Regions from separate parts of the Anthropogastromicrobium sp. genome, predicted to be linked through region 2. Evidence: riboswitches for the same ligand, from Rfam matches in the RefSeq annotation. Region 2 holds a riboswitch; the other holds the start of a gene.
What was found. A riboswitch is a leader RNA that binds a small molecule or an ion and turns the genes downstream of it on or off. The one in region 2 is predicted to bind cyclic di-GMP.

Region 1 (11,849 bases), on a different contig from region 2:
TATGAGCAATGCTGAGCGTGCTGTATACGCAAATGAAAGCGGTGCTGAAATCTTTGTCCGCATCCATGCAAACAGCTCCAATGATCCTTCTGTAAATGGCGCTATGTTCTATGCTCCATCATCAGCAAATTCTTATCTGTCTGCTGATGTAATATCTGCAAGCAACACACTTGCTTCTACGATGCTTTCTTTTTATTGCTCCACAACAGGTCTTGCAAACAAAGGAGTTCTTCAGGATGATAATATGACAGGTATCAACTGGTGTACTATTCCTGTCACAATCGTAGAAATGGGATTTATGTCTAACCCTGAGGAAGACCAAAAGATGGCAAATCCTGAGTTTCAGGCTGTAATTGCACAGGGTCTTGCAAACGGTATTGACGCTTACTTTGGGAGATAATTGATTATGGCTGTTCAGATCTATTACCAACTGATCCGTGACATCGTAATTGACGAACAGCTGCTTTCCATGCTGCAGCCGCAGCGCAGAAAGCAGCTGTTTTCTTTTCGTTTGGAATCTGATCAAAAACGCTGCGCAGCAGCCGGGCTTCTTCTTTGGAAACATATTTATCATAAGCACCCAGAGCACTTCACCGTCTCTTACAATGCATCCGGAAAGCCCAGTGTAGCAAATGCGCCTTTTTTTAATCTCTCACACAGCAATGATTTTGTCATGCTTGCCGTGAGTGACACCCCTGTTGGATGTGACATTGAAAAGCTTCATAAAACTGTCCTTTCACACCATGTTTTTCATCCAAATGAGCTTGATGCACTTTCTAATCTTCCTTCAGGAGATATACAAAACCATGAGTTTCTTCGCCTGTGGACAGCAAAAGAAGCCTTCTTAAAAGCCATAGGCACAGGTATTGATGCAAAAGCTTCCTCATACGATTTTAGTAAAAGCAATACCATCTCTCTTGATGATGGTTCATTTTGGAAACTCGAACATCATACAGTTTGCGATTTTCCTGACTATCTTTCATGTGTTTGCTATAAATGCTTGCAATAAAAAGAAATATCATTTACACTTTAAGCATTACAAGTCAGGCGTTCACATTACACCTGCCCTATGTTTTATTATTCAGAAACGAGGATTGTTTTTATGACTGCTTATGCTCATCTGTTACTGTATTTCTTTTTCTACAGCTTTGTCGGCTGGATTTGGGAATCCAGCTATGTATCTATTCTCACAAAACGGCTGACGAACCGAGGTTTTTTAACTGGTCCAATGCTTCCGATCTATGGAAGCGGCGCTGTAGTCATGCTCTGTGCCACCTACCCGGTGCAATCGTCCGACATTGGTATTTTTCTGCTTGGACTTATTGTTGCCACAATACTTGAATACGTTACCGGTGTCGTTATGGAAACACTTTTTCAGGTGCGTTACTGGGATTACAGTGACAAAAAGTTTAATATACAGGGACATATCTGCCTAAGCTCCTCGCTTGCATGGGGTGTTTTTACACTTCTTTTGATACGCGTCGTTCATCCACGCATATCAGCTTTGTTGGAAAAGATTCCTCAAAACGTATGCTTTAGTGCTCTTGTTGTAATCACGATAGTATTTGCCATCGACTTTGCTTCCTCCTTCCATGCTGCTATGGATCTGCGTCAGATTCTTGAATCTATTACTAATCTAAAATCAGATGCAGAAAAGCTTCGTGAACGCTTTATTGTACTTACTGATTCCGTAAGCGAGACGCTTCGCGATAAGATTGGCACTATAAAAAAGCCGGAGAGTTCTCGTATTGAGGAATTTCAGACTTCTGTTTCTGAATGCCTCGAAAAGCTTTACTCTCTTGTTCCAAAGGAAAAAACAGCCGATGTTATTCGACTCAAAGAACGCTTTGCCTATTTAGGTGAACTGAAAAATGCTATCTCAAAGCGTATGGATTTTCGTAAGATTATCCTTTTAAAAGGAAACCCAATGCTTACTTCAAAAAAATATGCCGATGCCCTTAATTCCTTAAAAGAGCAGATTGGACTTAATAAAAATAAATAAGAAAAAGGCCACAAAAAAACGATGACGCATATCTTAAAAAGCGTCATCGTTTTTCTATAAGCTTACTAAATCTTTATAAAGTAATTCCAATATAAGCTGCTGCAAGTTTTACAATATAAGTTATAAACTTGATCAAATACTCTTCAATACGCTCTAACAAGCTATATTGAACTGTCGATTCTTCTTGTACAGCAACCTCTGTCTGTGAAACACTTTCTTCTGTCTGTTCTTGTGTCTGTTCTTCAGTTTCAAATGTCTCAGTCTCATTTAATTCCTCTGCTTCATGAGATTCCTGTTCTTCAGTCTGTGTACTTTCTGGCTCTGTATCAGCTGAATAAATATTTGTTTCATCAACAGTTACTTCCTCAGCCTGATACTGACTAAGAGCTACATTCATCAAGTCTGCTGTATAGCTTGCACTGCTGTAAACTGCAGTTGAATTATATTTCCAATTCAATACGCCTTTTTCAACATAATAAGATTTACCATTGTAAATGCAGCTTCCAGTATAATTCCAGTTGACCTGTCCCTTTGTAATGTAATACCATACGCCGCTGTGCTGACAAAGACCTGTATAGTTCCAGTCTAACGCACCATTTTTTATGTAAAACCAAATCGTATCATACTGACAAAGGCCAGTATACTCCCAATCAACTGAACCTTGTCTTACATAATACCATACTCCATTATACTGAGCTAACCCAGTATAACTCCAATCTGCTGTTCCACCCTTCACATAATACCAGCTGCCATTATAAACTGACAAACCTGAATATGCAGTATTACGTACACCTTTTTGAACATAGTACCAGTTTCCACCATTATAAATAAGACCTGAATAGCTTGTATTCTGCACACCATTGATTAAATACACCTGATCACTTCCAGATGCTGCAAAACCAGTATAGCTTGTGTCAACCTGATTATTAGTATAATAGCGCCATACCCCATCCGAATCCTTTAAAAGACCATTTTTACTGGTAACAGTATTTTGTCCTGCATATGCAGTCTGACTAAAGACTGGATACAAGAATACACAATCTGCACTAGTCGTCCATTTTCCACTTGGAATATGAGTATTTCCAAATTTCTTTGTTCCAAATGCTGCTGATGAGTATGTTTCTGAACCTACTAAGAAAAAGTCGTACATAGTGGTAGATTGATCATCCCACGTAGCGTCTACTGCATACCATACGCCATTTTCCATTTGAATATAATTCCACATATGATATTCTCCACTGTCTGTTACACCAGTAACAAGCACACATGGAATACCATATTTATTGCACTGGAGCTTCATCATCTTTGCATATCCAGCACAAACGGTTTCAATCTTTCCATCACCATCTGCGTCATAATATAGACTATATGGCGTTTGATAATACGGATTTCCAATATTTTGCGTACTATTTTCATAGCTGACCATACTGCAAATCTTGTCATGAACTGCCTTTACTTTATCATATGTAGTTGCATTTGCTGGAAGCATAGCATCAATCTGTGATTTTGTTCCATCAAACAATGGATTCACGTTACTTGCTGTAAGTGCCCCAGTATCCTTAGTAGGTGTTATAGTAAATGTACTTCCTGCAAGCTCAAGATCTGTTATAATACTTGTTTCGCCTTCCTCAAACCACGGTGTATATACACTATAACCAATAGTATATTTTGCACCTGAAAGCCATACTAACTCTGGATGATCATATGTCAATGCTAAATATGCTGGAGTTACATAACTGCCAAGCCATGCAAAAATTGCCTGCTTTGTTTCTTCTGAATATACTGCCTTACCATTTGTCCCCTTTGTTACCTTCTGATTTTCAAAAATTTTTGTCAGGTTCAGCTTCATCTTTGCTGTACTGGCACTACTTTTATTTGCTTCGTAAATCGCATTATAGATACGCTTAGATGTTGCATCAAGCTGATCATAATAGTTTCCAGTTGCTGTACTGATTCCTGCCATTCCTAAATAAATTGGATTTCTGTCTACTATCATATCAAATGAAAATGTCTTTACAAACTCATCTCCAATTTCATAAATATCAGAATCCATATCTTCATCAGTTGAATCTACAAATGCATCCGTTGAGCACTCAGTTGTCTCATCCTCACTATTAGATTCCTGTACCAGTTCTGGCAAATTCTCATTTACTGTTTCCTGAGTCTGCTCTTCTATACTTTCACTTGCCGTTTCCTGAGTTTGTTCTTGTGTACTTTCGCTTTCTACTTCCTGAGTCTGTTCTTGTGTACTTTCGCTTTCTACTTCCTGAGTCTGTTCTTGTGTACTTTCGCTTTCTGCTTCCTGAGTCTGTTCTTCTATACTTTCAGTTATCGTTTCTGACGTCAGTTCTAATATTTCGGGATCAGTACCATTAACTAGTTCCTCTGATAACTCAGAAGATGATTCTGACAACATTTCCTGACTTAGTACTTCCTGCGATGTCTGTTCTTCTTGTGCATAAGTTGCCGATCCTGCCAACATAACCAAAGCAGTAAACAATGATGCGGCTCGTTTCAATAATGCCTTATTTTTTCTCATCCAGTACTCCCTCTTTCTATTGTATCTCTAGACAATTACTTCTTAATACTAAAAAATCACAGAGTTTCCCCTGCAATTTTTAACTGCAGCTGGCTGACATTTTACAGTCCCTATAGCTTTGCGTCACTGCCTTTCGACAGCTTTGCCAAACTTTTTTTGTGAAAAATCATCAAATGACTCTCCATTGTAACCTATCTCCATTTTTATTAGTATCACGCATCGCCTTTTCTGTCAATAACTTTCTTCCAGATTCTTAACAATATGACTCTTTTCAGTGCTTGACAGGCAATTTAAGCTTGTCTTATAATAAATTATAATACAAGCGCACACTTCACTATGGGGCAAAAAGTTTCACCCTATTTTTCATTATATCATTTTTCCCCTGTGAAAAAAAGTCTTATTTGCGCGGAAATGAGGTTTTTATGAAACATTACGATATTATTATTATCGGCGCCGGTCCTGGCGGTATTTTCTCCGCATACGAACTGGCAACCAAACGCCCTGATTTAAAAATCGCTGTATTTGAGGCTGGAAATCGTCTTGAGAAAAGAAAGTGCCCAATTGACGGCAAGCGCGTAACAAAATGTATACACTGCAAAACCTGTGCTATCATGAATGGCTTTGGCGGTGCCGGTGCTTTCTCTGATGGAAAATATAATATTACGAATGAATTTGGCGGCACACTTTACGAGTACATCGGAAAAAACAAAGCAACGGAACTTATGGAATATGTTGATGAAATCAATATGGCCTACGGTGGCGAGGGCACACGCCTATACTCTTCTGCAAATTCCAGCTTTAAACGTGTCTGTCTGCAGAACAACCTTCACCTTCTTGAGGCATCTGTCCGTCATCTCGGAACAGACAAAAACTATGAAGTTCTCAGTAACCTTTATAATTTGTTAAAAGACAAGGTTAGTTTCTATTTCATGACACCAGTTCAGAATGTTGCAATCATGGATAATGGTGACTATGAGATTATTACAGAGAATGAGACATATACATGTGAGAAATGTATTATCTCCGTTGGTCGAAGTGGAAGCAAATGGATGGAGCAAATCTGCCATAACCTTGAAATTCCAACAAATTCAAGCCGTGTTGACATTGGTGTTCGCGTAGAGCTTCCTGCTGAGGTATTTGCCCCGATCACAGATGAGCTCTATGAAAGTAAGATTGTATACCAGACTGAAAAATATCAGGATCGTGTGCGTACCTTCTGCATGAATCCAAAGGGCGCTGTAGTTACAGAAAATACAAATGGTATTATCACAGTAAACGGGCACAGCTATGAAAATCCTGCCCTTCACACAAAGAATACAAACTTTGCTCTGCTTGTTTCCAAACACTTTACTGAACCGTTTAAGGACAGCAATGAATACGGTGAGAGTATAGCTCGTCTGTCTAACATGCTTGGAGGCGGCGTTATGGTTCAGCGCTTTGGTGATTTGATCCGCGGTCAGAGAAGTAACCCTAAGCGTATCGCAGAGTCTTTCCTTACACCAACTCTTGATGCTACACCAGGCGATTTAAGCCTTGTAATGCCAAAGCGTATTCTCGATGGCATCATTGAGATGATTTATGCGCTTGACAATATTGCTCCTGGTACTGCAAACGATGACACACTTCTCTATGGTGTCGAAGTTAAATTTTACAACATGGAGGTTCAGATCGACAATCATCTTGAGACTCGCCACAAAAATCTCTTTGTAATCGGTGACGGCAGCGGTGTTACTCACTCTCTGTCCCATGCATCTGCAAGCGGCATCTATGTTGCACGCCATCTGCTCGGTGAAATTGAATAATTAAAGAAAAGAGCCTCTGGGGACATGTACTGTCCCCGATGGCTCTTAGTTACTTTCTGACTTTAACAATGCCTGATAAATATCTCTTTTGCTGACACCGCGATCCTTCGCAACCTGCTTCATCGCATCCTTGCGGTTCATATCTTCATACAGCGCCATGTGCTCTTCAATTGTCATTTCTTCCCATGACTGCTGTTTTTGCTTATTTAAATCTTCTCTGTCAGCTCCCTCAATGATAATTACGCACTCACCTCTCGGCTCCTCTATGTCTCGATAATGAGCTAATGCACCATCTAACGTATCTGCATAGACAGTCTCATGTTTTTTAGTAAGCTCTCTGCATATACGAACCTTTCTTGATCCGAGTGTCTTAAAAAGCTCCTCAAGCGTCTTTACGAGGTGATGAGGTGCTTCATAAAGAATAATAGTTCTTGTCTCATCCTGTAATTCCTCAAGAATTTGCGCACGCTGCTTTTTATCTGCTGGAAGAAATGCCTCAAATGCAAATCTTCTTGTAGATAAACCAGACATAGTAAGTGCGGTTATACATGCAGCAGGGCCGGGAAGAGATGTCACCTTAATCCCTGCCTCATAACATTTTTGAACCAGAACCTCACCTGGATCAGAAATGCCTGGCGTTCCTGCATCTGTAATGCAGGCAATATTTTTGCCATCCAGCATCAAACCAACCAGATATTCAGCCTTATCATATTTATTGTATTCATGATAGCTTGTCATTGGCGTATGAATATCAAAATGATTCAGAAGCTTTTGACTATTTCTTGTATCCTCTGCTGCAATAAGATCTACTTCCTTTAGCGTGCGCAGCACGCGAAATGTGATATCCTCAAGATTTCCAATCGGAGTTGCACACAGATAAAGCATTCCTGCCATAACTTTCTTCCTTCCATTTTCATGTTTGTATCTTTTCAGAGCCTTCCGTGAATCATTTTGATCTGTTTGCTCTCTTGTCCATCTTCATCAAACAATACAAGAGGCGCTTCGACACGAATCTGCGTATTGCCGCCACGGATTCCTTCTATCAACACCAGATTAGCCTCCTGCGATGCCTTTGGATGCACCATACAAAGGCGCCTAGGTGACATTTTATATTGCTTCATCAGACATATGATATCTCCAAGACGATATGGTCGGTGCACCATATACATACGTCCTCCGGCCACCAATACATTCGCACTCTCACGAATCACATCCTCTAAGCTGCATAAAATTTCATGACGCGATACTGCCTTACTGTAATCAGCACCTACAAGGCCGCTTCCACCTGCCATATACGGTGGGTTGACTGTAACTACGTTAAAAACACCTTTTCCAAAAAGAGTCTTTGTATTTTTCAAATCACCACAGATAATTGATACCTTATCCCCTAGATGATTTAACACCACACTTCGAGATGCCATTTTTGCAACTTCCTCTTGGATCTCTAGACCAGTAAAATGCGATGCCGCTGTCTTTGCCGTCATTAAAATAGGAACCACACCTGTCCCCGTACAAAAATCCAGCACACGCTCTCCCTCAGAAGCCTTTGCAAACCACGATAAGAGCACTGCATCCACGCCATAGCAGAAACGTCCCGGATGCTGAATCAGCATTAACCCATTGCGCTCTAAATCGTCTAATCTCTCACCTGGCTTAAGCTCACTTATCATTAAGCTTAGACCTTCCTTCCCTCTTGTCAAGCCTGTCTAAATCTTCAAGCTCCTTTAATTCCTTATCGGACAGCTGCGTTTTTTCCCTTCTCTTATGAGGACGGAATTTCAGCTGAGAAACCTTGTATTCACGAATTTCCTTCTCATCCTTATTTACGGTAACGATGACTTTTACTTCCTGGCGAAGCACACTTACACTGGAAACCTCTCCCTTTAGTCCGTCATCTGTCGTCACATAATCACCTACACTTGGAAGCTTACTGTTTAAATACTCGTATGTCTCCTCCTCGTTCTTTAAACAACACATCAATCGTCCGCAGACACCGGAAATTTTCACAGGATTTAAAGACAAATTTTGTTCCTTTGCCATCTTGATAGAAACTGGCGCAAATTCTGATAAATATGAATTACAGCACAATGGTCTTCCGCAGCTGCCAATTCCACCAATAATCTTTGCCTCATCACGCACACCAATCTGACGAAGTTCAATACGAGTACGAAATACCGATGCCAGATCCTTTACAAGCTCACGAAAATCAACTCTTCCATCTGCCGTAAAGTAAAAAAGAACCTTATTATTGTCAAACGTATACTCTGCATCAATAAGCTTCATATCAAGACCATGCTTTGCGATTTTTTCCTTACAGATCTTAAATGCATCCTTTTCCTTCTGTCTGTTTTCATCTGCAACTGCATCGTCTTGTGGTGTAGCAATACGAATTACTGGCTTTAATGGCTGAAACACCTTTTCTTCATCCATATCTTTCACGCCAAGCACAACATAGCCATACTCAACGCCTCTTGCTGTCTCTACAATAACATGCATTCCCGTTGTAATATCCATATCAAGCGGATTAAAATAATACACCTTTCCGGCTCTGCGGAAACGCACACCGATGACCTTTATCATAATTTTTCCAAACCTTTCCTATTTCTGGCACTCTCTGATCGTCAGCCACAAAAGCTCCAGCGTAAGCTGGAAATTTACATTTGCGTCCAGTCTGGCTGACGCGGTATTTATAGCCTCCAGAATGCGGTTTATTTCATTATAACCACATGTCTGAGCAACCTTATTGATTGCGCTGTACTCCTCTGCAAAGATCAGAAGATTCGGATCTCTTGTTGCCTTAAAGATCAGAATATCCCGATACCACATCTGCATAAAACCAAAGCAGTCCTTAATGCTCAGTTTATATTCCTCAAGCTTTGCAATACTTTCAAGTAGCTCTGAAAATGGCATCTTAGAGGCTGTCTTTAATAATAGCATAATCGTCTGAATCATTGAAATAAAATCATCCGACTGTGCCAACTTCAATCCCTTTCCGATATTTCCCTGTGAGAATTTTTCAAGTGTTGGAATCTTATCCTCATCCACACCTTTTTCTCTCATGTACGAAGTAAATGCTTCTGACTCAACTGGCTTCATATTCAGTACAATGCTTCTTGAAAGAATTGTTTCAAGCATTGATGCTGCATTTGTTGTAAGCAATAAAATAATACCATAAGCCGGAGGCTCCTCTATTGTCTTTAAAAGAGCATTCTGTGCCTGAACAGACAGCTTTTGCGCCTCGTCTACAATATAAATCTTATACGGACTGCAATATGGCTTAATCTGGATATCTCCGATAATCTGAGTTCTGACGTCATCTACACCGATTACCGTTGGCTTCTCATGACCTGGAAAAATTACATCAGGATGATTACCGCTCAAAAATTGTGTGCATGAATGGCACACGCCGCACGGTCTGTTGGCAGGTTCTGCCTGACACTCCAATGTCTGTGCAAATGCCTTCGCCGCCGTCATCTTTCCAAGACCATCCTCTCCGCTTATGACATAGCAGTGTGATACCTTCCCTGAAGAGATCGCATGTAAAAAATGTTCCTTTATCTGTTCATTTCCGATTAATTCTGAAAAACCGCCTGCATGCATATCAAAATCGCCTCCCATCTTATCGTAACGATCCATTTTTCTGTTTATGAACTGCATTTATCATAGCACAACTTTAATAAATAGTCTAGTTACAGTTCATGTTCAATGTATGATAAAACTTCTTTAAGACAGCACTCTCTATCCTCATTCTTAAAGCGTTTTATAATATTTGCAGCCTTTAGCTTTTCTTCAGAAAAATCGGCCTGATCAGCCAAAAAGCGTCTGCACATCTCCTCATATTTTGCAGTTTTTTGCGTGCGCTCTCTTGCAATAGCCCGCTCTAAGCGGAGCCCATCCTCTACCTCAAGATACACAGGAATCATAGTTTCTGCTCCAAAATGCGCACGAATCGGCACATACGATTCAAGTGTTCCAATTGTCATATAAACAGAATTATCATCAAACTGTCCATCGTCTGCTGTTGCATAAATCCAATCACCGTATACGGTATGGTAAACACGCTTTTCTATAATTTTTCCTTCGTTTTCCATTTGGGCAATCTCACTGTCTGTCACAAAGAAATATTCTCTTCCATTTTCTTCGTGATCGCGTATCGGTCTCGTCGTATACAATATGATTTCCTTTGGTGAAGGATTAAGTTTTTCCTTTACTTTTCTGTAGATAGTATCTTTTCCAGATGCACTCTTTCCCATAAAATAGATAATTTTCATATCTTCTTTTCCTTTTTGTTGTTTGTACCATTTAACTTCTGTTTTTATGTTATTAATTTTCAATGACAAGGATCGTTTCTCCAGTTTCATCCTCCATGCCGTACAGTTCCATGCCACTTGTCCTATAGTAACGAACAATTTCAAGCAATTCCTCGCTGATTTTTTCTCCTGGCATCAAGAACGGACAACCCGGTGGATAAACATAGACAGTCTCGGCACTGATTTTTCCAACAGATTCAAAAAATGGTACCGGAATTACAGGCGCCTCTGCTGCTTCTAGCGGCAGCATAACCAGTTCAAGCGGCACAAATGCAGAAGGATACGCACTCGTTGTTCTCTCCCATACTAGAGAGCCGCATTCCAACTCATCATTAATTTCGCTAAGTGCCGCCTCAAGACGCAAAAAGCCTTCTTCTGTATCTGTCAGCATTGTCATAAGAATTACATAATCGGGCGCTGACATTTCCGGCTGAAGATGATAGCGGTCGCGCAAAATTTCATGCAGCTTTCTTCCTGCATTCTTGTATCCTTTTGCGCCAAACACAATTTTTGTATAATCTGCAATCGGAATACCAATCATGTCTGCGCTTTTTATTTTCGGATAAAGAAACCACAGTTGTTTCCATGACTCGCTTCGTTCATAGAAAAGCTGCAGTCTGTCAGTCAGCATTTGTAGCTTTTTTTTGCCTTCGCCTTGCATATAGCGCACACAAAGATCCATTCCTGCCATCAAAACATAAGATGGACTAGATGTCTCAAATATATGAAGGGCACGCTCAATTTTTTTTACCGAAACTCTGTCGCTGCATATATGAAATGCTGCACTCTGTGTCAGACACGGAAGTGTTTTGTGAAGGCTCTGAATGACAATATCTGCGCCCTCACGCACTGCACTATATGGAAGATACGTCTCTTCCTGATTAGCACCATGATTAGCATATGGAAGATGTGCGCCATGTGCTTCATCCACAATCAAAACTCCGCCATGTACATGTACCACATCTGCGATTTGCCGTATATTTGATACAATTCCTTCATACGTCGGCGATGTCAGGATCACTGCCGCAATTTCTGGGGATTGCTCATAAGCTTTTTCCACATCTTTGGGGATAATTTGACCACTTATACACAAGTTATCCACATTTTGGGGATAAATATATGTTGGTTTTAGTCCTCTGAGCATTATTGCATGGGCAACACTCTTATGAGTGTTTCTTGCTACCGCAACTGTAGCT
Region 2 (11,849 bases):
TGAGAATTGCTATGCTTACAGAAAAAAGTTATAGACAAAAACTGTGGGATCATCGCCCACTCACAGATTTTTGGCGAATTGGTCCACAGACGGCGAAAAAGCTTGAACAAAATGGAATGTTTACAATGGGAGATGTGGCAAGGTGTTCTGTTGGTAAAATTAATCAGCTCCATAATGAAGAATTGCTGTACCGACTTTTTGGTGTTAATGCGGAGCTTATAATTGATCATGCATGGGGCTGGGAGCCATGCACGATTGCGCATATTAAGGCGTATCGTCCACAGTCAAGCAGCATAGAGAATGGTCAGGTGCTTCATTGCCCATATACGGCAGAGAAAACGCGTTTGATTGTAAAAGAAATGACTGATCAGCTTTTGCTGCAGCTTGTAGATAAAGGTCTTGTCACTGATCAGATGGTTTTAACGATTGGCTATGATATTGAAAATTTAACAGATCCAAAACGCCGTGAGCAGTATCATGGTGATATTGTCACAGATAGGTATGGAAGAAAAATTCCAAAAAGCGCACATGGCAGTGTCAATATAGGACGATTTACATCGTCAGCAAAGTTAGCAACCGAGACAGTATTGAAGCTTTACGATACAATTATTGATCAAAATCTTCTTGTGAGACGTCTTAGTCTGACAGCAAATCATGTTGTGCCAGAGGGTTCAGAGCCGACTAGAAAAAAGCCTCAGCAGCTTGATTTATTTACAGATTATGAAGCATTAGAAAAAAAAGAACAGGAAGAAAAAGCCGCGCTAGATAAGGAAAAGAAAATGCAGCAGGCAATGCTGCAGATTAAAAAGAAATTTGGAAAAAATGCGATTTTAAAAGGAATGAATCTGCTTGACGGCGCAACTGCAAAGGAGAGAAATGAGCAGATTGGTGGTCATAAAGCGTAGTCAGTAAAAAACGCATCATGAAAAATGAATTAGTGAAAGGAATAAATTTATGAAGAAGGAACGCTGGCGTCTGTACGCAAAAAAGGCAGATTTTGCAGCCATCAGCAAAGCATACGGCATCAATCAGGTAACGGCAAGGATTATGAGAAACCGTGGCGTTGAGACAAAAGAGGAGATTGAAAGCTATTTAAAGGGAGATTTAGATTATCTAAGTGACCCTGCACTTATGAAGGATGCAGATAAGGCCGCGTCTTTGCTTGAGGCTGCGATTGCAAACAACGAACTGATTGCAATCTCAAGTGATTTTGATAATGATGGAATTTTCTCCGGTCTTTTGTTAAAAGAAGCTATTATAGAACTTGGCGGCCGCGCAGCAATCTTTACGCCAAATCGAGTAATGGAAGGCTACGGTGTAAACAGTCGTATCGTTGAGGAAGCAAACGCAAAGGGAGCAAGTGTGCTTTTAACATGCGACAATGGAATTGCAGCATTTGAGGCAATTGAAGAAGCAAAAAAACTTGGCATGACAGTTATTGTGACAGATCATCATGAGGTTCCATTCGAGGAGCATGATGGAAAAAAGACATATTTTTTGCCGAAGGCTGATGCTATTGTTGATCCAAAGCAGGAAGACTGTGCATATCCATTTAAAAGTCTTTGTGGAACAGGTGTAGCTTATCAGCTTATGACACTTTTGTTTCACAGAATGAAGCGCACAATGAGCCGTCAGGAGATTTTTTTACAATATACGGCGATTGCTACTGTGGCTGATGTTATGGAGCTTGTCGGGGAAAATCGTATTCTAGTCAGAAAAGGTCTTTCATATCTTAATCACACAAACCATACAGGTCTTCGTGCATTGATGGAGGTGTGCGGCATAGCACCAGAGCAGGTGCGTGCTTATCATATTGGATTTATCTTAGGACCATGTTTTAATGCAGCAGGACGACTAGACACGATTGTTCATGCATTGGCGCTTCTTGAATCAAAGGAATATGATCAGGCACTTGCCTTAGCTGGTGAGCTGTGGGCAATGAATGAGGAGCGAAAGGAATTAACGCGAGTCGGAACAGAGCGCGCAGTAGAGCTTATTGAGCATGCAACGTGGAAGGATGAGCATGTATATCTTGTTTACATAAAAGATTGTCATGAGAGTGTAGCCGGCATAATTGCAGGACGCCTTCGTGAGCGTTACTATCGTCCTGTGCTTGTCTTTACTGATGCGTCAGAAGAGGGGCAGATTAAGGCTTCTGGCAGAAGTATTGATGATTATGATATGTTTACAGAACTAAGTGCATTTAGGAACTTATTTCTTCGCTTTGGCGGTCATAAGATGGCAGCTGGTCTTACAATGGAAAAGAAAAATTTAGAGATTTTGCGAGACGGTTTAAATGCGAGATGTACGCTTACACAAACGCAGCTTATGCCGCTTGTCATGATTGATGCTGCGATGCCGCTTGGTTATATCAGTGAAGAAGTCATTGCTGATCTTGAAAAGCTAGAGCCATTTGGACGAGCCAATGAAAAGCCATTGTTTGCCCAGCAGCATTTGTCTGTGCTTCGTCTCTCACGTATCGGAAAGAATAGAAATGTTGTAAAAATGTCTGTTATGGGACCAGAAGGCATTATTATGGACGCGCTTTATTTTGGGGACACAGATGTGTTCTTTGATTTTCTTGAAGAGGAATATGGGCGTGACAATGTAGCGGCGGCTCTTAGGGGAATGCGCAATACAATTGATATTGGTGTGACGTATTATCCACAAATTAACGAATTTCAAGGGAAAAGAAGCCTTCAAATCGTGATACAAAACTATTGCAGAGTTTCGTTAAATTGAGTATAATTAAGAAATCACATGATACTAGGGTTCCAAGCTACAAAACCTGCTCGTGCTTGCACGATAAGGTTTTGCAGCTTGGAACCCGCAAAAACATGAGGATGCAGCGATTTTCAAAGAAAATCAGCGAATCCGAATGTTTTTAGAATTGCGAAAGATGCGAAGCATCGGAGCAATTCGTGAGTATCAAAAAAGTAGCGAAACGCGAAGGGAGAATTGTATGAGAATCGGAATTCGTGCCCATGATGTAAAGGCAGATACCTTTGAAGGGCTTGTAAAGGAAATACACAATGAGGGAATGCATTGCTGTCAGTTAGCAGTACCGAAGGCGGTTCATGAGTTTCCAACCAAAAAGGAGGTTTTAACTCCTGGTATGGCATTGTACATGAAGGAAGTCTTTGCAGAGAACAAAGTAGATGTTGCAGTTCTTGGCTGCTACCAGAATCTGGCAACTCCTGATGAGGCTGCATTAAAGGATACTATCGACACTTACAAGAGACATATTGTATTTGCGAGTCTTCTTGGAGCAGGTGTAGTTGGAACAGAGACAGGTGCATGTAATACCGAGTATCGCACAGAGCCATTTTCATTTACTGAGGAAGCACTTGAGATTTTTATTAAGAATTTGCGTCCTGTTGTGGAATATGCAGAAAAGCTTGGTGTAATTGTTGCAATTGAGCCAGTATGCCGACATATTGTAAACAATGCAAAGCGTGCAAGAAAGGTTCTTGATGCGATTGATTCTCCGAATCTTCAGATCATCTTTGATCCAGTGAATTTGCTTGATGAGTCCAATTATCAGGAGTATCCGGCAATTTTTAAAGAGTTTGTTGAGATTCTTGGACCAGATATTGCAACGATCCATGCAAAGGATTTTAAGATCGAAAATGGCAAGTTGTTAAGCTGCGCATGCGGAACAGGTCAGATGGACTATGAATTTTTGCTTCGCTATATCAAGGAGCATAAGCCGCACATTCACGTGCTGTTAGAGGATACAAATCCATCCAATGCACAGCAGGCAAGACAGTTTATGGAAGAAAAGTACGCAAGCTTATAATCTTCAACAATAATAGCAAGGATTCTCCAACCTCTATAGGTGGCGAGATGAATTGCTATTGGAAAATTAACGGCAGTGGTGGGCGGAGAGAAATCGGTATCCCCTACTGACATGAGGCAAGCCACAGTCGGCTTTGTGCTGACATGTCAGACTCTGTGAAATTACCGACTGTGGATTGAAACAACGAGTAAATATGTTGAGTTGAAATGAGGAAAAGAGGTGTCTGATATGAATCCAGAAGAAGAAGGATTAATCCCGCCAAAACCTTCGGTTAAGGCACCGGCTAATTTTACATCGCCGGATGAATTATATAAAGAATTGGAGGATAGTGTCAGAAAGTATCATCCATCGGATGATCTGTCACTGATCCGCAAGGCTTATGAGGTTGCACTAAATTCGCACGGAGATCAGCGCAGACGCTCCGGAGAGCCGTATATCATCCATCCGCTTTGCGTAGCAATTATATTAGCAGAGCTAGAACTTGATAAGGAAAGTATTGCGGCAGGACTTCTTCATGATGTCTTAGAGGACACCCCGATGACTCTAAAAGAATTGATCGGGCTTTTCGGAGAAGAAATCGCATTTTTGGTAGATGGCGTAACAAAGCTGACGCAGATCAACTGGGATATGGATAAGATTGAGATCCAGGCAGAAAATCTTAGAAAGATGTTTCTTGCTATGGCAAAGGATATCCGTGTTATCATGGTAAAGCTTGCAGACCGTCTGCACAATATGCGTACGGGTCAGTTCTGGAAGCCAGAGACGCAGAAACAAAAGGCAAGAGAAACACTTGAGATCTATTCGCCGCTTGCATCACGTCTTGGTATTTCTAAAATCAAGACAGAGCTTGACGATTTGTCTCTTATGTATCTGCACCCTGATGTCTATAAGGAACTGACAGAAAAGATTTACAGCACGCAGGATGCGCGCGAGCGTTTTATAGATGAAATCAAATCTGAGGTTGCGGTCAAGCTTGAGGAGGCTGAAATTAAGGCTGAGATTTCAGGTCGTGTTAAACATCTGTTTAGCATCTATAAAAAAATGGTAAATCAGGATAAAACACTTGATCAGATCTATGATATTTTTGCAGTTCGTATTATTGTTGATACAGTAAAGGACTGTTATGCCGCACTTGGTGTTATTCATGAAATGTATCATCCTATTACGGTTCGTTTTAAGGATTACATTGCAATGCCAAAGCCAAATATGTATCAGTCACTTCATACGACTCTGATTGCAAAGAATGGTCAGCCGTTTGAAATTCAGATTCGTACCTTTGAGATGCATCGCACTGCTGAGTATGGTATCGCAGCACACTGGAAATACAAGGAACGCGGTTCGGGAGACACTACAGTGCGTGATGAAGAGGCAAAGCTTTCTTGGCTTCGTCAGATTCTTGAATGGCAGAAGGATGTTTCCGATAATAAAGAATTTATCAGCATGGTAAAAAATGATCTTGATTTATTCTCGGATAATGTATACTGCTTTACACCGCAGGGTGATGTAAAGAATCTTCCGGCTGGATCTACACCGATTGACTTTGCTTACAGCATTCACTCAGCAGTAGGAAACCGCATGAAGCAGGCGGCAGTTAATGGCAAGATGGTTCCTCTTGATTATAAGATTCAAAATGGTGATCGAATAGAGATTTTCACTTCTCAGAATGTCAAAGGACCTAGCCGTGACTGGTTAAATATCGCAAAGAGTACACAGGCTAAAAATAAGATTAATCAGTGGTTCAAGCAGGAAGGACGAGCTGGAAATATCACCAGAGGAAAAGAGCTTGTTGCCAGCTGTGCCAAGGGCAAGGGTTTTGAGATCAGTGATCTGACAAAGCCGGAGTTTACAAAGAAGGTTATCACAAAATATGGCTTCCGTGATTGGGATTCTATTTTGGCAGCAGTAGGACACGGTGGACTTAAGGAAGGCCAGATTGTAAACAAGCTGATTGATCTTTATCAGGAATCTAAGAAGAAAGCACCGACAGATGAGCAGGTTTTGGCGTCTGTAATTGAAAATAATAAGAATAAGCCAGTCAAGATTCGCAGTACAAACGGCGTTTTAGTCAATGGTGTTGTTGATGTTAATGTTCGTTTTTCAAGATGCTGTTCGCCAGTTCCAGGTGATGAGATTGTTGGCTTTATTACAAGAGGACGCGGTATTTCTATTCACCGTACAGACTGTGTAAATGTCATAGCTCTTCCAGAGTCTGAAAAGTCACGTCTTGTCGATGTTGAGTGGCAGCAGGAAAGCTTTCATTCTAATGAGAAGTTTATGGCAGAGATCAAGATCTTCTGTAACAATCGTATTGGTATTTTTGCAGATATCTCTAAGATTTTTACAGAGCGAGAGATTGACATTGCTTCCATGAGTTCTAAGACAAGTAAGCAGGGAACGGCAACTATCAACATGTCATTTGAAGTTGGCGGTGTAGATGCTCTGCAGCAGCTTATCAATCGCCTGATGGCAGTTAACAGCGTAATTGATATTGAACGTTCTAATGGATAAAACAATGATGTTATGCAAAGATTGCAGGCAGGGTATTGGCCCTGCCTGTTTTGTGTAGTGTTAACTGGCAGATTGGCAGCCCGTTTAAAAAGAAAGGACAGGTAACATGATGAGAATAGAGACAATTATGGTAGGTCAAATGGGGACAAATTGCTATTTGGCATGGGATGAAGAAAGCAAACGCGGCTTTTTGGTGGATCCAGGTGAACAGGCCGATAAAATCATTCGCGTGTGCAGCCGCTATGAAATAAAGCCAGAGGCAATACTTTTGACACACGGTCATTTTGACCACATCATGGCAGCAAAGAAAGTGAAGGAATATTATCAGATTCCTGTATACGCCGGCATTCATGAAGAGGAGCTTTTAGCAGATGCCGAGAAAAATCTTTCTGCGATGTGGGCTGAGGGTTTTACTATGAAGGCAGATGAGCTTGTTGTTGACAATCAAAAAATTGAGATTGCCGGAATGAAGATTACTGTGATTGAAACACCAGGTCATACATCAGGTGGTGTGTGCTATTATATAGAAAAGGAACATGTGCTGTTTGCGGGAGATACGTTGTTTTTCGAGAGCTATGGAAGAACAGATTTTCCCGGCGGAAGTATGTTTTCACTGATTCGTTCTCTTGGGAAAAAGCTATTTGTACTGCCGGATGAGACAGATGTATATCCGGGTCATGGACAGGCGACCTCAATAGGTTATGAAAAAACACACAATCCGGCAGCAGGAATGCGATAAAAAGTAAAAGGAAAGCAAAGGAAACGATATGATTTATTTTTATTTGGAATGCGATGCATTAGATAACGATATTCGAAGCCTGTTCATGGCATTTTATCCGGGACGGGCAATTAAAAGAATTGAAACAAAGGAATATGCGTGTGCAGAGGGTGATTTGTTTCTTCGTGTGTGTATGAGTGATTGTGCAGAAACACAATGTTTAGCAAACGAGGATAACACTAAAAAGAAGATGACAATGGAGCTTATGCAGGATGGCACATTGCTTGAGGATGCATGTGAATGTGAATTGTCAGATCGAAAGGACACTAAAACAAAGGCAAAATGTATGCTGTATTGTCTACTCTCTAAGCTTACAAAAAAAGAGCTTCCATGGGGAACACTGACAGGCATCAGACCGACAAAGATTGCAAGAACTATGCTGATGGAAGGTGCTTCTGATGAGGAATGCATAGACTACATGAAAAATCAGATGCTTTGCGGTGAGGAAAAGACTATGCTTAGTCTTGATATTGCAAAAAGAGAAATTAAGCTGCTTGATTGTCTGGACTATGAGGATGGATATAGTTTGTATGTCGGAATTGCATTTTGTCCGACAACATGTGCGTACTGCTCATTCACATCATATCCAGTGAGCCGATTTGGTGATCGTGTGGATGCATATCTTGATTCAATTGAAAAAGAGATTGACTATGTGGCAGAGGCTTTTAAAGATAAGAAGCTAAACACAATATATATCGGTGGAGGTACGCCGACCACATTAGAGCCAGATCAGTTAGAACGCCTTCTCTCAAAGATTGAGAACTCCTTTAATTTGTCTTTCCTTCAGGAGTGGACAGTTGAGGCAGGACGCCCAGACAGCATCACACGTGAAAAACTTAAGACAATAAAACGTCATCCTGTCACACGTATAAGTATCAACCCACAGACAATGAAAGACGAGACACTAGAACTGATTGGCCGAAGACATACAGTTTTGCAGGTAAAGGATGCCTTTTTGCTTGCAAGAGAAGAAGGCTTTGATAATATTAACATGGACATCATTGTTGGATTGCCGCAGGAGACAAAAGAAGATGTTGAGAATACGCTGGAAGAAATCAAAAAGCTAGGACCAGACAATTTGACGGTTCACTCCCTGGCCATTAAGCGTGCTGCAAGATTAAATACTCAGAAGGAAGAATACGCAGGTATGAAGAGTGTTAATTCTGAAAGTACGATGGAGCTGACACAAGATGCCGCAGAGGAAATGGGTATGAAGCCGTATTATCTGTACCGCCAGAAAAACATGACAGGAAATATGGAAAATGTCGGATACGCAAAGCCAGGAAAAGAAGGAATCTACAATATCTTGATCATGGAAGAAATGCAGACCATCGTAGCACTTGGTGCAGGGGCCATCACAAAGGCGGTATATCCAAACGGCAGGATCGAAAGATGCGAAAATGTCAAGGATATCAAGACTTATCTGGAAAAAACAGACGAGATGATCGAACGTAAAAAGAGGCTTTTTGCGGACTGGAAAGAGGTCTGATTGATCGAGTCTACATTAGGACGAATTCATTCATTGATTCAATGAGTGGGTTCGTCTTTTTTAATTTCTGTTATTATCAAAAATTTTAAAAAGGTTAAGGAGGTACAGTATGAACAGTACAACATTAAGTGCAACAAACAAAACAGAAAACGACAAAATTATTAGAAAATAAGACGATTTACGAAAAAATGTACGGATAATACAAAAACTATTGACAAAATATATTGACTATATTATGATGAAATCAAGAAAAGTGATGGTGAAATGAACATATCATGGTTTTAACGACCAGAAAGGAGCGCCTATGAGAAAAATTTCAGAAAGAGGTTTATTTGGAGTGTTAGTTATGATTATCAGTATGCTAGCTGTTCAGATGAGTGCATTCGCTTCTAATACGTATGAAAATAGCACACAGATAAAAGCTCAGCTCCAGTTAGATGCAGAGGATGAGGCAGTTTTAAATCAGTATTTCCAGAACAGAGCGGAAAATTTTTACGGGAATACAGTAGTGGATGGTTGGATGAAAGAGGAACAGCAGCAGCGAATAGCAGCGCTTAGCCAGTGGATGGAAAACTGTGGATTTAAGGTAGAAAAAGCAACAGTTGGTTTTACCGTAAATAGTGTATTGGCAAAGAATGAGAATGAAACCGTTGTGCTTGGGTCCGAATGGAATACATTAACTTATAAGTTTAATTCGGAAAACGAGTCGAGAGATATGATGTTTGAGACAATGCATGTATTGCATATATCAGAAGTTACACATGAGATTACTTCAGATTGTTATAGTGAGTATACAGGATATCAATATGGTTCTCAGGAAGAACTTTCTTATGTTCAGATTGGTGAGAACAACTCAGAACTTGGAAAAGGCACATTTCCAATCGAGGGTCTGCTGTGGGGAATGGAGGCACCGCAGTTAAGTGGAATGAATATAAGTACATTAACATTGCAGGATCTTTATAATATTTATGGAAATGATATGGAAGTAACGCTTCATTTCTCAGAAGACGGGCTATGGTGCTTAGAAGGAAAGTATGAATTAGGAGAAACAGACGTTGTAACTGAAATTCAAAACGAAGGTTGGTATGGAGAAGGTCAGTCAGTGGAGACACCAGATTATACCGCTTGGTATTTTGAAACTATACAGGAAGTTTCGTATCAGGACAAAGCGTTTTCAGAAGTGAATTGTGCAGAAGTTCGTGAATACCCAGACGGAACTGGACAGCTTATTCTCACGTTAGAAAAGATTCCAGCGGAAAACATAGAGACAGAATAAAGTTTAATTCGATAAAAACATACAGATTTTTTATTTAACAGTATTGACATGTAAATAACTTCGTGGTATTTTATTTTGGAAAATTAAAAGCAAACCTGCTGAAAAGCAGGGACGCAAAGCCAGAAGGGACTAAAGTCAGAAAGTTTGACCATGTCAGCCGGTTGCCATTGTTTCTATAATGTATGGAAAAGATGTGAGAACGGAAGAAGTTCCGATAACTTCTATTACTATATGGATGTGTGATTTTAAAGAAATGTAGTAAGGACACTGGCAGGATTTTGGCAGGTGTCCTTTTTGTATGCAAAAATATATAAGAGAACTGGCAGGGACAAGTTCTCTGTATCGGTATACAGAAAAAAGCAGGATGAAGAATGGGGAAAACAGAGAGAGGATTTTTATAAAATGAAAAATTATGAAGACAAAATATATTCCTTAGGTGAGACTGTAACGGGGCAGACACAGGACATGTCACAGGCCGTACAGAAAACACTGGAAAATAATGGCGGGGTAGGTATAATGACAGGATCTTATGACCAAAACCTGTCTATTTTGTCTGTAAGTAATCTGCTGTTGCATAGTACAGGATATACATACGATACTTTCATGGAACAGACAAAAGGCTCATTGAGAAACTTCTTTTATGACGAGGAAGATATACTGGAGCGAGACCGTTTTTTGCAGCTTCACGGAACAGGGGAAGCACAGATCCTTACAGCAGACGGTACAGTGAATAATGTACGGCTTTGTAAAGAGGATGCGACAGATGAGGCGGGCAGACAGATCTGGGTTATGTCCGTACAGGTCAACTGGGATCATGTAAATTTGGCACTGCTCAATGAGGCTATCTATTCCGGCTTCTGGTATTTTGACTGTGACGAAAACAGTGAGATTGTGAATGCAAACTGGAGTCATGAATTCCGAAAAATGCTTGGCTATCATGACACTCTGGACTTTCCGAATAAACTGGAATCCTGGTCAGATCTTCTGCATCCACAGGATAAAGAAAGAGTAATGGTGCAGCTTCAGGCGGCAATTAAGGATAAGACGAACCAGATAAAATACCAGGTAGAGTATCGTATGAGAATGAAGGATAATCAATACCAGTGGTTTCGGGCATCGGCAGAAGTAATACGCCGTCTGGATGGTTCTGCCAGCAGGATTGCCGGGATTTTTATTAACATTGATGCGGAGAAAAAAGAAATCATGCAGGCACAAAAATCTGCTGCTTTCCACCGGGCTTTTACGAAAGCAGATTTGTGCGAGTATTATGTGAATCTGGAAACGAACACTTTTGATACCTTTAAGGTTGAACCGTCCCTGATGACAGTCTTTGAACAGAGTCATACATGGGATGAATTGGTTCGCCATTTTGTAGATTCCTATGTTGTGGAGACAGATAAGAAGGCGGTGTCCTCTTTTTACGACCGTGGTTATATTGCAGAAAAGCTGAAGGGTCTGGAAACAGAATTGTCTTTGGAGTGCCGAATCACTCTGAATGGAGAAGAACGATGGGTTCGCAATGTGATCATACGTGGCGAGATAGAGGATTCAGAATATGCCATGATCTTTCTGCGTGATATCACAGAGGCAAAGGTAGAGAGCGCACGGCATCTGCAGATGGCAGCGGATAATGCTTCCATGGAGCAGCTGATTCAGAGTATTGTGCGTCTGGTTGACCGCTTTGTTGTCTGTGATCTGGAAAATGACAGATATGAATTCTACAATCTGAATGGTCAGATAATATATAAACCTCTGGGATTTTATCATGATTTCCAGAGGCAGGTTCTTGAAAAGTATAAGACACTGGAACCATTGGAAGCTATGGATATAATGATAACACCGGAAAATATCCGGAAGAATCTGAAATGTGAAAATGATATTTATAAGTTTGAGTACTGCAGCCTAGATGAAAAGACTTATAAAATAGCTTCTTATATTCCATTAAAATGGGAAAATGGAAAGCTTGTAAGAGTATTGCTGGCATCCATAGATGTGACAC

Region 1: another riboswitch for cyclic di-GMP. It lies ahead of WJP93_RS08690 (transglutaminase domain-containing protein); the one in region 2 lies ahead of WJP93_RS10075 (ATP-binding protein).

Annotation. Positions count from the first base shown of each region.
Region 1 covers NZ_JAXWCK010000037.1:4,249-16,097, reverse strand. Annotated here, with positions in the region: gene WJP93_RS08705 (N-acetylmuramoyl-L-alanine amidase) at 1-400, shown strand, start outside; gene WJP93_RS08700 (4'-phosphopantetheinyl transferase superfamily protein) at 407-1,009, shown strand; gene WJP93_RS08695 (hypothetical protein) at 1,103-2,002, shown strand; gene WJP93_RS08690 (transglutaminase domain-containing protein) at 2,076-4,541, opposite strand; cyclic di-GMP riboswitch class I at 4,623-4,698, opposite strand; gene WJP93_RS08685 (FAD-dependent protein) at 4,964-6,343, shown strand; gene rsmI (16S rRNA (cytidine(1402)-2'-O)-methyltransferase) at 6,389-7,237, opposite strand; gene WJP93_RS08675 (tRNA1(Val) (adenine(37)-N6)-methyltransferase) at 7,273-8,013, opposite strand; gene WJP93_RS08670 (stage 0 sporulation family protein) at 8,003-8,923, opposite strand; gene WJP93_RS08665 (AAA family ATPase) at 8,942-9,943, opposite strand; gene WJP93_RS08660 (guanylate kinase) at 10,033-10,614, opposite strand; gene WJP93_RS08655 (aminotransferase class I/II-fold pyridoxal phosphate-dependent enzyme) at 10,667-11,849, opposite strand, start outside.
Region 2 covers NZ_JAXWCK010000043.1:20,035-31,883, forward strand. Annotated here, with positions in the region: gene WJP93_RS10040 (DNA methylase) at 1-905, shown strand, start outside; gene recJ (single-stranded-DNA-specific exonuclease RecJ) at 955-2,742, shown strand; gene WJP93_RS10050 (sugar phosphate isomerase/epimerase family protein) at 2,963-3,799, shown strand; gene WJP93_RS10055 (bifunctional (p)ppGpp synthetase/guanosine-3',5'-bis(diphosphate) 3'-pyrophosphohydrolase) at 4,028-6,307, shown strand; gene WJP93_RS10060 (MBL fold metallo-hydrolase) at 6,414-7,046, shown strand; gene hemZ (coproporphyrinogen dehydrogenase HemZ) at 7,075-8,574, shown strand; gene WJP93_RS10070 (hypothetical protein) at 8,879-9,850, shown strand; cyclic di-GMP riboswitch class I at 9,929-10,019, shown strand; partial or broken gene WJP93_RS10075 (ATP-binding protein) at 10,253-11,849, shown strand, end outside.